Linked DNA regions of Bradyrhizobium diazoefficiens. The protein of the gene in region 1 interacts with the protein of each later gene in a pairwise test. Links are inferred from orthologs where the notes say so. Each region holds a gene or a part of one and is shown on either strand. Other genes may lie near its edges.

Region 1 (3,902 bases):
ACCAGGGACGGGACAAGTGCCGATTTTCTTCACACCAGTGCCCATCAGAACAAGTCCGGCGCCGTGCCGAGGGGCAAACGGGATTGCGCGGACAACCGCCTTGATAAGCTGCCGATAGAAACCTGCAAGCCCTTGAAGCTGACGGACTTATCGCAGCCGGCATGGGCTGGCGGGGATATGTTGAAGGATGTGAACAAGCGCGCGTGAAGTGGCGGACTGCATTGCATGAGTCCAATCCACGGTCACTCAGACTCAAACCTTTAAGAATCTAAGATTCTAGATTTGAGGAAGGCGCACCGGACGGATATGTGTGCAGGGTGAGACCTTAACGGGTTCTTACTATCCCCAGCGTTCCCAAAGCTGGGCAGACATCCGGGCGCAGAACATGTTCGAAGACGTCTATCTCTGGATCAAGGCGCTGCACGTGATCGCTGTCATCGCCTGGATGGCGGGCATGCTCTATTTGCCGAGGCTGTTCGTCTATCACTGCGAGGCCGAGGTCGGCTCGAAGCAGTCGGAAACGTTCAAGGTCATGGAGCGCCGGCTGCTCAAGGCGATCATCAATCCGGCGATGGGCATGACCTGGCTCGCCGGGCTCTATCTCGCCTGGTCCGGCCATTGGTTCACCTTCGGTTGGCTGCACGTAAAACTGGCACTGGTTCTGGCGATGTCCGCGGTCCACGGCTTTTTTTCGCGCTGGGTGAAGGATTTCGCCGCCGATAAGCGCCCGCGCAGCCAGAAATTCTATCGGATTATCAATGAGGTGCCGACCGTCCTGATGATTTTGATCGTCATCATGGTGATCGTGAAGCCGTTCTAGGCGGCCGGGGCGACGTTTAGCTCAGCACTTCGTCTTGCGTAGCAGAGAGCGATTTTCTATATTGGCAATATCCCACCCAACGCAGGCGGATGTGGTTGTGTCCGAGCTTTCCAGAAGCCGGACACCGCATCAGGTTTGAAGCCTCACCGGCACTTAACCTTGCCAGACCTGCGGACCTTACCTTCTCGCGTCCGCATTTCAGAGCCTCCTCGCACCCCTCCCTAAGGTTACCCCACAGGACCACCCCAATGCGGGAAATTAAACTCCAGGACCTCAAGTCGAAGACGCCGGCCGAGCTTGTCTCGTTCGCGGAAGAGAACGGGGTCGAGAACGCCAGCACCATGCGCAAGCAGGAACTGCTGTTCGCCATCCTCAAGCAGCTTTCGCTCGCTGAGACCGATATCGTCGGCGAAGGCGTTGTCGAGGTTCTCTCCGACGGCTTCGGCTTTCTCCGCTCGCCCGACGCGAATTATCTGCCGGGCCCTGACGACATCTACGTTTCGCCCTCGCAGATCCGCCGTTTCGGCTTGCGCACCGGCGACACCATCGAAGGCCACATTCGCAGCCCGAAAGAGGGCGAGCGCTATTTCGCGCTGCTGAAGGTCAATACGCTCAATTTCGAAGACCCGGAAAAGGCCAAGCACAAGGTCAATTTCGACAACCTCACGCCGCTGTTTCCGAATCAGCGCTTCCGTATGGAAATCGACGACCCGACGCGCAAAGACTTGTCTGCACGGGTGATCGATATCGTCGCGCCGATCGGCAAGGGCCAGCGCGCACTGATCGTGGCGCCGCCGCGCACCGGTAAAACCGTGCTGATGCAGAACATCGCGCATTCGATCACGCACAATCATCCCGAATGCTATCTGATCGTGCTCTTGATCGACGAGCGTCCGGAAGAAGTCACGGACATGCAGCGCTCGGTGAAGGGCGAGGTGGTGTCCTCGACCTTCGACGAGCCGGCGGTGCGCCACGTCCAGGTCGCCGAGATGGTGATCGAGAAGGCCAAGCGCTTGGTCGAGCACGGCCGCGACGTCGTGATCCTGCTCGATTCGATCACGCGCCTGGGGCGCGCCTACAACACCGTGGTGCCGTCATCCGGCAAGGTGCTGACCGGCGGTGTCGACGCCAACGCGCTGCAGCGCCCGAAACGCTTCTTCGGTGCCGCCCGCAACATCGAGGAGGGCGGCTCGCTGACCATCATCGCGACCGCGCTGGTCGATACCGGCAGCCGCATGGACGAAGTCATCTTCGAAGAGTTCAAGGGCACCGGTAACTCGGAACTGATCCTGGACCGCAAGGTCTCGGACAAGCGCACCTTCCCGGCGATCGACATCTCCCGCTCCGGCACCCGCAAGGAGGAGCTCATCACGGATACGCAGGTGCTCAAGAAGATGTACGTGCTCCGCCGTATCCTCAACCCGATGGGGACGATGGACGCGATCGACTTCCTGCTCGACAAGCTGCGCTCGACCAAGAGCAATTCGGAGTTCTTCGACTCCATGAACACCTGAACCTGGGTGCAGCAAGAGATCAGAGGGCGCCTCCGGGCGCCCTTTTGTTTGTGCAGCTTTGCTGCGGGAAAAGTGCAGCATGGCGAGCAGCTGGACGAAATCCGGATCTGTTGGAAGCCATTGATATATTTGTGCTATCCCTGACCCCCGGCGACTGGCTGGTTCCGCACCGGGACAATGTTGCAGCAAAATGCTGCAGTCTATGTTGCGTCGCAATATGGACATTGCTGCGGGCGGGAGCGCAGCAAAAGTGGGCGCGGCATCGCAAAGAACGGGCCATTTGCCTTTTTCCGGTGAGCCGGACAAATAGGCCATGCATTCGCGAGACCAAACCATCTTTGCGCTGTCGTCCGGCCGTCCGCCGAGCGCGATTGCCGTGGTGCGGGTCTCGGGTCCGCAGGCCGGCTTGGCGCTGACCACGCTCGCGGGCAAGCTGCCGGCGCCAAGGCAGGCCGGCCGGCGGTTGCTCTGTGACGGCGCAGGACAGCCGATCGACGATGCAGTGGTGCTCTGGTTTCCGGGGCCGGGCAGCGCGACCGGGGAGGATATCGCCGAATTTCACATCCATGGCGGCCGTGCGGTGCTGTCGGCACTTCTTGCCGCTATTTCGTCAATTCCGAATACGCGGGCAGCCGAGCCCGGCGAGTTCACGCGGCGAGCTCTAGAGAACGGCAAGCTCGACCTCACCGAAGCCGAAGGCCTCGACGACCTCATCCATGCCGACACGGACCGCCAGCGCCGCCAGGCGCTCCGCCAGCTACAGGGCCTGCTCGGCGACCGCGCCCGAGACTGGCGCGAACGCATCATCGAGGCCTCGGCGCTGATCGAGGCCGGCATCGATTTTTCCGATGAAGGCGATGTGCCCGCGGAATTGAGGGCGCCGGCAGTGAAAGCGATCAAGGCCCTGCACGATGAAATTGCAAAGGTCGTTGCTGCACAGGGACATTCTGAACGCCTGCGTGAGGGCTTGGTGGTTGCAATCGCAGGCGAGCCGAATGTCGGCAAGTCCACGCTGATCAATCAGCTCGCACGCCGCGAGGTCGCGATCGTATCGCCGCATGCCGGCACCACGCGCGACGTGATCGAGGTGCAGCTCGATCTGGACGGCTATCCGGTCACGGTCATCGACACCGCCGGCATCCGCGAGACCAACGATCCCGTCGAGCAGGAGGGTGTGCGCCGGGCGCGGGCGCGAGCCGAGGACGCCGATCTCGTGCTGTGGCTGGTCGAGGCTGAGCAGGCCGTCGATCCGGAGGCGATGCGGCCGCTTCGGAAATCCGGGGGCGGCGATCGACCCGCCGGGTCGGTTTGGATCGTGCGCAACAAAATCGATCTGGGCGAGGCCGGGAGCTCCGGCCCGACCGGCGAGTTCGCGATCTCGGCACGTCGAGGCGATGGCATCCCGGCGCTGATCGATGCGCTCGTGAAATTCGCCTCCGAGTTCTTCGGATCGAGCGAGGGCGCTGTGGTGACCCGGGCCCGGCAACGAGATCTGTTGAGCCGGGCATCGGACAGCTTGCGCCGAAGTCTCGAACTTGTAGAAGAGGGCGAGGAGCTCGCCGCCGAAG
Region 2 (4,062 bases), 3.9 Mb from region 1 along the record:
CGGCCGCGCCGCCGGCCAAGGACGCGGCCAGCGTCCCTGTCAAGGACCAGGCGCAAGAAACAAATGAGCCGTCGGCCGAAACCAAAGAGCCGGCTGAAAAGACCAATGATTCAACGAAAATCGAAGCCTCAACAGGCAACTGACAAGAACAGGCGCGACCCATGGCAAGTGAAATTCTGATTGTCGATGATGAGGCCGATATTCGGGATCTCGTTGCGGGCATTCTCGAGGACGAGGGTTTCGTCACGCGGACCGCACGCGACAGCGATACGGCTTTGGCCGAAATCGCCAATCGCAGGCCGCACCTCGTATTCCTCGACATCTGGCTCCAGGGCTCCAAGCTCGACGGCCTGCAGCTCTTGGAGCAGGTCAAGAAAGACAATGCCGATCTGCCGGTCGTGATGATCTCCGGCCACGGCAACATCGAGACCGCGGTCGCCGCGATCAAGCGCGGCGCCTACGACTTCATCGAGAAGCCGTTCAAGGCGGACCGGCTGATCCTGGTCGCAACCCGTGCACTGGAGAATTCGCGGCTCAAGCGCGAGGTCAAGGAGCTGAAGCAACTCGCGCCGAGCGCCAGCCAGCTCGTCGGCCGCTCGCCCAGCATGAACCAGCTGCGCCAGACCATCGAGCGCGCCGCGAAGGCCAACAGCCGTATCCTGATCGTCGGCCCCGCCGGCGCCGGCAAGGAGCTGACAGCGCGCACGCTGCATACGGCTTCGGGCCGCGCCGACGGTCCGTTCGTCGTCATCAACGCTGCCGCGATCACGCCCGACCGCATGGAGCACGAGCTGTTCGGCGTCGAGCAGTCCAACGGCGAGCAGCCGCGCAAGCCCGGCGCGCTCGAAGAGGCGCATGGCGGCACGCTGTTCATCGACGAGATCGCGGACATGCCGCGCGAGACCCAGAACAAGATCCTGCGCGTGCTGGTCGAGCAGTCGTTCCAGCGCGTCGGCGGCACCGCCAAGGTGCAGGTCGACGTGCGCATCATCTCCTCCACCGCGCGCAATCTCGAAGAGGAGATCGCTGCCGGCCATTTCCGCGAGGACCTCTATCACCGGCTTTCGGTGGTGCCGATCCGCGTGCCCGCGCTGTCGGAGCGGCGCGAGGACATTCCCGAATTGATCGACTATTTCATGGAGCAGATCTCGGCCGGCAGCGGTCTGCCCAAGCGGCAGATCGGGCAGGATGCGATGGCGGTGCTGCAATCGCATGTCTGGCCGGGCAATGTGCGCCAGCTCCGCAACAACGTCGAGCGGGTCATGATTCTGGCCGCCGGCGGCCCCGAGGTGATCATCACCGCGGACATGCTGCCGCAGGACGTCGGCTCGATGGTGCCGGCCATGCCGACCAGCAACAATGGCGAGCACATCATGGGCCTGCCGCTGCGCGAGGCGCGCGAAGTGTTCGAGCGCGACTATTTGATCGCACAGATCAGCCGTTTTTCAGGAAATATTTCTCGCACAGCCGAGTTCGTCGGCATGGAACGGTCGGCCTTGCACAGGAAGTTGAAGGCGCTCGGCGTCGGCTGACGAGGCCGGATACCGGTCGGCATACAGAGGGCGCGCGCCGAAACAGGAATCCGGAGCCCCGTTCAGTTTGGGGCGGAAATAGCTCCGGTGCCGCGACGTTGCGGCAACACCTACGGAATTGGCGAGGAAAAACATCTATTTCCGTAGTTTTTCGGAGAAAACGGACGTGGTCTGCCGCCTGAAGCGGCTTGCCTAATAAGCCGTCCTGCCCTCTAATCGAACCGCTGTTCCTCCGAGGGGGATCTCATGAGGAGCGGCAACCGGAAGAGGCCCCACCATGTTCAGAAGAGGGTCGCAACCGGCGCAATAAAAAGAAACTCAAAGCGAGAAAAAAACAATGGCGGCAGACCGCGCACAAAACCTACAGGACACCTTCCTTAATCACGTTCGCAAAACCAAGACGCCACTGACGATCTTTCTGGTCAACGGAGTGAAGCTCCAGGGCATCGTGACCTGGTTCGACAATTTCTGCTTACTACTTCGGCGCGACGGTCACTCGCAGCTTGTCTACAAGCATGCGATCTCGACCATCATGCCGGGCGCTCCGATCCAGCTGTTCGAAGGCGGCGAGGATCAGCCGGCTTGAGAGTGATCTGATTGGAACCCCGGAATTTTGACGGGGATGCCGACCGTCCGCGGTCGGCAGGGGCTCAGCAGACGGGGCGGGTGCTTGTCATCGGCCCCTACTTGCGGGTGCGTGCGGGAAGTGCCGACGCGCAGTCGGAGAGCCATGTCCAGCGCGACGCCGAGGCCCGGCTCGACGAGGCCGCAGGCCTTGCGCGCGCGATCGACCTCGTCATCGCCGATGCCATCATCGCACCGATCAGCCAGATCCGCCCCGCGACTTATATCGGTAAGGGCAAGGTCGAGGAGATTGCAGCGCTCGCCAAGAGCCTCGACGTCGAGCTCGTGGTGATGGATTGCGCGCTGGCGCCGATCCAGCAGCGCAATCTCGAGAAGGAATTGCATGCCAAAGTGCTCGATCGCACCGGGCTCATTCTGGAAATCTTCGGCCGCCGCGCCAAGACTAGGGAAGGCTCGCTGCAGGTCGAGCTTGCGCATCTCAACTACCAGCGCTCGCGCCTGGTGCGATCCTGGACCCATCTCGAACGCCAGCGCGGCGGGTTCGGCTTCATGGGCGGTCCCGGCGAGACGCAGATCGAAGCCGACCGCCGCCTGATCCAGGAGCGCATCTCCAAGCTCGAGGGCGAGCTGAAGAAGGTGCAGGCGACGCGGCGGCTGCATCGCGCCGGCCGCCAGCGCGTGCCGTATCGCGTCGTCGCGCTGGTCGGCTACACCAATGCCGGCAAGTCGACGCTGTTCAACCGCCTGACGCGGGCCGACGTGCAGGCCGCCGACATGCTGTTCGCCACGCTCGATCCGACCTTGCGCGCGCTCACCCTGCCGCATGGCGGCAAGGCCATGCTGTCCGACACCGTCGGCTTCATCTCCAATCTGCCGACCCAGCTCGTCGCCGCCTTCCGCGCCACGCTGGAGGAGGTGCTGGAGGCCGACGTGATCCTGCATGTCCGCGATATCTCGCATGAGGACGCCGAGGCGCAGCAGAGCGACGTCGACGCGGTGCTGCGCCAGCTCGGCATCAACCCGGACGACAGCGGCCGCATCATCGAGGTCTGGAACAAGATCGACCGTTACGATGCCGAGCAGCGTGAAGAGCTTTTGAACATTGCCGCGCGCAGGCCCGAGGATCATCCGGCGATGCTGGTCTCCGCCGTCTCAGGCGAGGGGATCGACGCACTGCTCAGCGCGATCGAGGAACGGCTTGCCGCCAAACGCACCACGCTCGATCTCTCCATCGATGCCGCCGACGGTGCCGGCATCAGCTGGCTGCACCGCAATTCCGAGGTGCTGACCAAGGAGCTGCACGACGGCCGCTTCGACATGACCGTGCGGGTGGACGAGACCAAGCGGGATATCGTGGTGTCGAGGTTCGACGCCGTGCCGCGTCACGCCACATGATAGGTGTCGTCCCGGCGAACGCCGGGACCCATGCCGCGTGATCTATATTGCCAGGGTAGTCGTCGTAACGACGCGCACCTGACTTCGAGCCTTCGCCAAATTGCTGCCTGTGGTTATGGGTCCCTGCGTTCGCAGGGACGACAGCGAAGCTAGCGGCGCACTTCCTGGCGTTCTTCCGGCATTGGCTTCGTCTCGGCTTTCGCCGCATTCCACAGCGCATCCATCTCCGCCAGTGACGCCTGCTCCAGCGTGCGTCCCTGCGCTTTCAGCGCCCGTTCGATGAACGCAAAGCGCCGCTCGAATTTCGCGTTGGTCGCACGCAGAGCGGCCTCCGGATCGGCATCGACATGGCGGGCGAGGTTGACGAGGGCGAACATCAGGTCGCCGGTCTCCTCCGCGAGCTCCTGCTTGTCGTTGCGGTTGAGCGCGGCCTCGATCTCGTCGGCTTCCTCGCGGATCTTTTGCAGCACCGCGCGCGGATCGTTCCAGTCGAAGCCGACGGTAGAGGCCTTGCGCTGCAGCTCCATCGCGCGCGTCAGCGCCGGCTGGC
Region 3 (3,898 bases), 3.1 Mb from region 1 along the record:
CGTGCCGCCGTTGCGCAGCATCAGAACGAAGCGGGCATAGTCCATCGTGGTCGAGACCAGCCCGCCGCCGCCGGACTCCATCACCGGTTGCTCGAGCATGTTGAACAGCGCGACCTTGTCGCCGGTCCAGGGATCGGCCGCGAACGGCTCGGCGAGGCGGCCGGCGTTGGCTTCGCTCGTCGAGAAGCCGGTCTCAGCCATCTGAAGCGGCGCGAGGATGCGCTCCGCGAGGTACGCGCCGAGCGACTTGCCGCTGATGATTTCGATGATGCGGCCGAGGATGTCGGTGGAGCGGCTGTAGTTGAACTCGTCGCCGGGATGGCAGACGAGGGGGAAGCTCGCCACCAGCGCGGCATGCTCGGCATTGCTGATCTTGCGGCTGCGGACGCGAGACTCCTGGTAGAGCTTGTGCACGGGGCCGTCGCCTTGGTGCTCATAGGTGAGGCCCGAGGTGTGGCGGAGCAGGTCCTGCACCGTCATCGGCCGCCTGGCCGGAACCAGCTCCAGCTTGCCGCCGCTAACCACGCCCACCTTCTGGTCGGCGAATTCCGGGATGAACTTGGCGACGGGGTCGCCGAGTAGCAGATGGCCGTCCTCGACCAGCATCATGATGCCGACCGAGACGATGGGCTTGGTCATCGAGAAGATCCGGAAGATCGAATCAAGCGCCATCGGCGTCGAGCTCGCCGGGCTCTGCTTGCCGAGCGCCTCGAACCAGCCGACTTGGCCGCCCCTCGCCACCAGCACGGTCACGCCGGGCACGGTTCCCTTGTCGATCTCGCGTTTGAACGCGTCCGACATCGCCTCGAGGCGGAGCCGCGACAGGCCGAGTGCTTCGGTCTTCGCCTCGGGCAATGGCGGGGTTTTCGGCGCGGTTGTGGAAGATAGGGCGGCTGTCGCGGTCATGGGCGCTCCCGGTGGCTTTTTGTTGTCGGAAACGAACTGTGACCCAGAACGCGCGGCACAAACAAGCGAAGCCAGCGCGCTTCACCCTTGCAATCCGGCCGTCCCCTGTGCTTGAAAGCGCCCCTGATCCGCGTGGCGACGCGAGGGTCCACAGGAGTGTAGCTCAATTGGTAGAGCACCGGTCTCCAAAACCGGGGGTCGCAGGTTCGAGCCCTGCCACTCCTGCCAGTTAGCTGCCGGCTAACCCCTTGATCCCAAACTGTTCGACGGTGCCCGTCCAGAAGCCAAGGCCGACTGGCCGCACCCGTCCATCCTTGACCTTTGACCCCATCCGCAGTATCTACCCGACACTCGCTGCCGGCCCGCTGAGATGCGGATATCCGGCGCGGCTTTGAAATCCCCGAACAATCGAGCCCGATTTCCGGCTCATCCTTCGAGACAGAGGGCTGGGCCAACGGCGGCTGTTCGGAATCCCTGAAATTCAGTTGCGTCTGTCGACGGACGTTGGACATCAAGCGATGGCAGTCAGCCCGTTCAAGTTCTTGCAGGAAGTGCGCTCGGAGACCGCCAAGGTCACCTGGCCGACCCGTCGTGAGACCACGATCACCACCATCATGGTGTTCGTCATGGTCGCTGTGGCCTCGGTCTTCTTCTTCGCCGCCGACCAGATCATCCGCTACCTCATCACCTTCCTTCTGGGCATTCACTGATGGCAACAGCAGCCGCCGCAACCCAATCGTCCGACAAGCGCTGGTACATCGTCCACGCCTATTCGAACTTCGAGAAGAAGGTCGCCGAATCGATCCGCGAGCAGGCCAAGCAGCGCGGGCTCGAGGATCTGTTCGAACTGGTGCTGGTTCCGACCGAGAAGGTCACGGAAGTGCGCCGCGGCCGCAAGATCGATGCCGAGCGCAAGTTCTTCCCCGGCTACGTGCTGGTGAAGATGAAGCTGACCGACGAGGCGTTTCATCTGATCAAGAACACGCCGAAGGTCACGGGCTTCCTCGGCGCGGAAAACAAGCCGATGCCGATCTCGGAAGCCGAGGCCATGCGCATCCTGCACCAGGTGCAGGAGGGCGTAGAACGGCCGAAGGCGTCGGTGTCGTTCGAGATCGGCGAGAACGTGCGCGTGGCTGACGGCCCGTTCGCCTCGTTCTCGGGTGTGGTGGAGGAAATCGACGAGGCGCGCTCGCGCGTGAAGGTCGCGGTGTCGATCTTCGGCCGCGCGACGCCGGTGGAACTGGAATTCGGTCAGGTCGAGAAGGTCTGACCGGACGAGGCGCGAGGCTTTGGTCTCGCGCAACAAGAGGCCGTGGGAGGGAGAGGGCGGTCGCCAGCCGCATCCGACCCAGACCACGAACCTGAAACCGCCGGCCTTGCCGGCACAACAGGAGTGATACATGGCAAAGAAAGTGACCGGATACCTGAAGCTTCAGGTCCCGGCCGGTGCGGCGAATCCTTCGCCCCCGATCGGTCCCGCGCTCGGTCAGCGTGGTCTCAACATCATGGAGTTCTGCAAGGCGTTCAACGCCCAGACCCAGAAGGAAGAGAAGAACACCCCGATTCCCGTCGTGATCACGATCTACGCCGATCGTTCGTTCACGTTCGAGATGAAGACGCCTCCGATGTCCTACTTCCTCAAGCAGGCCGCAAAAATCCAGTCCGGCTCGAAAGCGCCGGGCCGTGACAAGGCCGGCAAGGTGACCAAAGCGCAGGTGCGCGAGATCGCCGAGAAGAAGATGAAGGACTTGAATTGCGACAGCATCGAATCGGCCATGAAGATGGTCGAGGGCTCGGCCCGTTCGATGGGTTTGGAAGTGGCGGGGTAATCGGTCATGGCAATCGGAAAGCGTTTGAACAAAGCCCGCGAAGGCATTGACCGTGAAAAGCTTTACCCCCTCGCGGACGCCATCAAGATGGTCAAGGAACGCGCGAAAGCGAAGTTCGACGAGACCATCGAGGTCGCGATCAATCTCGGCGTCGATCCGCGCCACGCCGACCAGATGGTCCGCGGCGTCGTGACCCTGCCGAACGGCACCGGCCGCACGCTCCGCGTCGGCGTGTTCGCCCGCGGCGCCAAGGCGGACGAGGCCAAGGCTGCCGGTGCCGACGTCGTCGGTGCCGAGGACCTGGTCGAGAAGGTGCAGAACGGCACGATCGAGTTCGACCGCTGCATCGCTACCCCCGACATGATGCCGCTGGTCGGCCGTCTCGGTAAGGTGCTGGGCCCGCGCGGCCTAATGCCGAACCCGAAGATCGGCACCGTGACCATGGACGTCACCGGTGCGGTGAAGGGTGCGAAGGGCGGCTCGGTCGAGTTCCGTGTCGAGAAGGCCGGCATCCTGCAGGCCGGCGTCGGCAAGGCCTCGTTCTCCGAGGAGAAGCTGGTCGAGAACATCAAGGCTCTGGCCGATGCTGTCTCGAAGGCGAAGCCGGCCGGCTCGAAGGGCACCTACATCCAGCGCGTTGCGGTGTCCTCGACGATGGGCCCCGGCGTGAAGGTCGAGCCGGGCACCATTCTCGGCTAAGTCTGGAAATTGCATGAGGCGAGGGGCGGAATTGGGCAACCGATTCCGCCCCTCGTCGTTTGTGGCGGCGTTGACCGGAAACAACAACAATGGCTGACAAGGTCCTGATCTATTCACGCTCCCGAAGTCGATGACGGCGCGCTTTGCCGAGCGGTTCGACCTGCTCGACACCGGTAGCAAGCCCGCGCGGGAGGTTTTCGCGGCCGAGGAGCTGAGCGACATCCGTGCGCTGCTGACGGCGGGCGGCACGCCGCTCGGCGCTGAGGCGATGGACTTCTTCCCAAAGCTCGGCGCGATCGTCTGCTACGGCACCGGCTATGACGGCGTCGACCTGAAAGCCGCCGCCGCGCGCAACATCGCGGTCGGGCACAGCCCCGGCGCCAATGCCGCCTCGGTGGCCGACCTCGCGATGTCGCTGATGCTGGCCACGACGCGGCGGATTTTGGTTGCCGACCAATATGTCC

What was found.
Region 2: the proteins of rho (region 1) and hfq interact in binary tests that used the Escherichia coli proteins (3 or more experiments, as listed by UniProt). The link is inferred for Bradyrhizobium diazoefficiens from one-to-one orthologs.
Region 3: the proteins of rho (region 1) and nusG interact in binary tests that used the Escherichia coli proteins (3 or more experiments, as listed by UniProt). The link is inferred for Bradyrhizobium diazoefficiens from one-to-one orthologs.

What each region holds. Positions count from the first base shown.
Region 1 is NZ_CP067100.1:306,484-310,385, forward strand. The notes cover bases 378-3,201. They hold rho (transcription termination factor Rho), read left to right. Parts: upstream 378-1,068; coding sequence 1,069-2,334; downstream 2,335-3,201. Other genes in these bases: hemJ (protoporphyrinogen oxidase HemJ), read left to right, coding at 386-820; mnmE (tRNA uridine-5-carboxymethylaminomethyl(34) synthesis GTPase MnmE), read left to right, coding at 2,648-3,201. Outside these bases: more of mnmE, read left to right, coding at 3,202-3,902. UniProt on the Escherichia coli protein: Facilitates transcription termination by a mechanism that involves Rho binding to the nascent RNA, activation of Rho's RNA-dependent ATPase activity, and release of the mRNA from the DNA template.
Region 2 is NZ_CP067100.1:4,167,149-4,171,210, reverse strand. What follows is about bases 510-3,493. They hold hfq (RNA chaperone Hfq), read left to right. Parts: upstream 510-1,869; coding sequence 1,870-2,118; downstream 2,119-3,493. Other genes in these bases: hflX (GTPase HflX), read left to right, coding at 2,130-3,493; JJB99_RS19785 (sigma-54-dependent transcriptional regulator), read left to right, coding at 510-1,532. Outside these bases: JJB99_RS19790 (sensor histidine kinase), read left to right, coding at 1-143; more of JJB99_RS19785, read left to right, coding at 162-509; more of hflX, read left to right, coding at 3,494-3,512; mazG (nucleoside triphosphate pyrophosphohydrolase), read right to left, coding at 3,662-4,062. UniProt on the Escherichia coli protein: RNA chaperone that binds small regulatory RNA (sRNAs) and mRNAs to facilitate mRNA translational regulation in response to envelope stress, environmental stress and changes in metabolite concentrations.
Region 3 is NZ_CP067100.1:3,400,739-3,404,636, forward strand. The notes cover bases 576-3,395. They hold nusG (transcription termination/antitermination protein NusG), read left to right. Parts: upstream 576-1,615; coding sequence 1,616-2,176; downstream 2,177-3,395. Other genes in these bases: JJB99_RS16125 (serine hydrolase domain-containing protein), read right to left, coding at 576-906; secE (preprotein translocase subunit SecE), read left to right, coding at 1,425-1,616; rplK (50S ribosomal protein L11), read left to right, coding at 2,307-2,735; rplA (50S ribosomal protein L1), read left to right, coding at 2,742-3,395. Also shown: more of JJB99_RS16125, read right to left, coding at 1-575; more of rplA, read left to right, coding at 3,396-3,434. UniProt on the Escherichia coli protein: Part of the processive rRNA transcription and antitermination complex (rrnTAC). The complex forms an RNA-chaperone ring around the RNA exit tunnel of RNA polymerase (RNAP).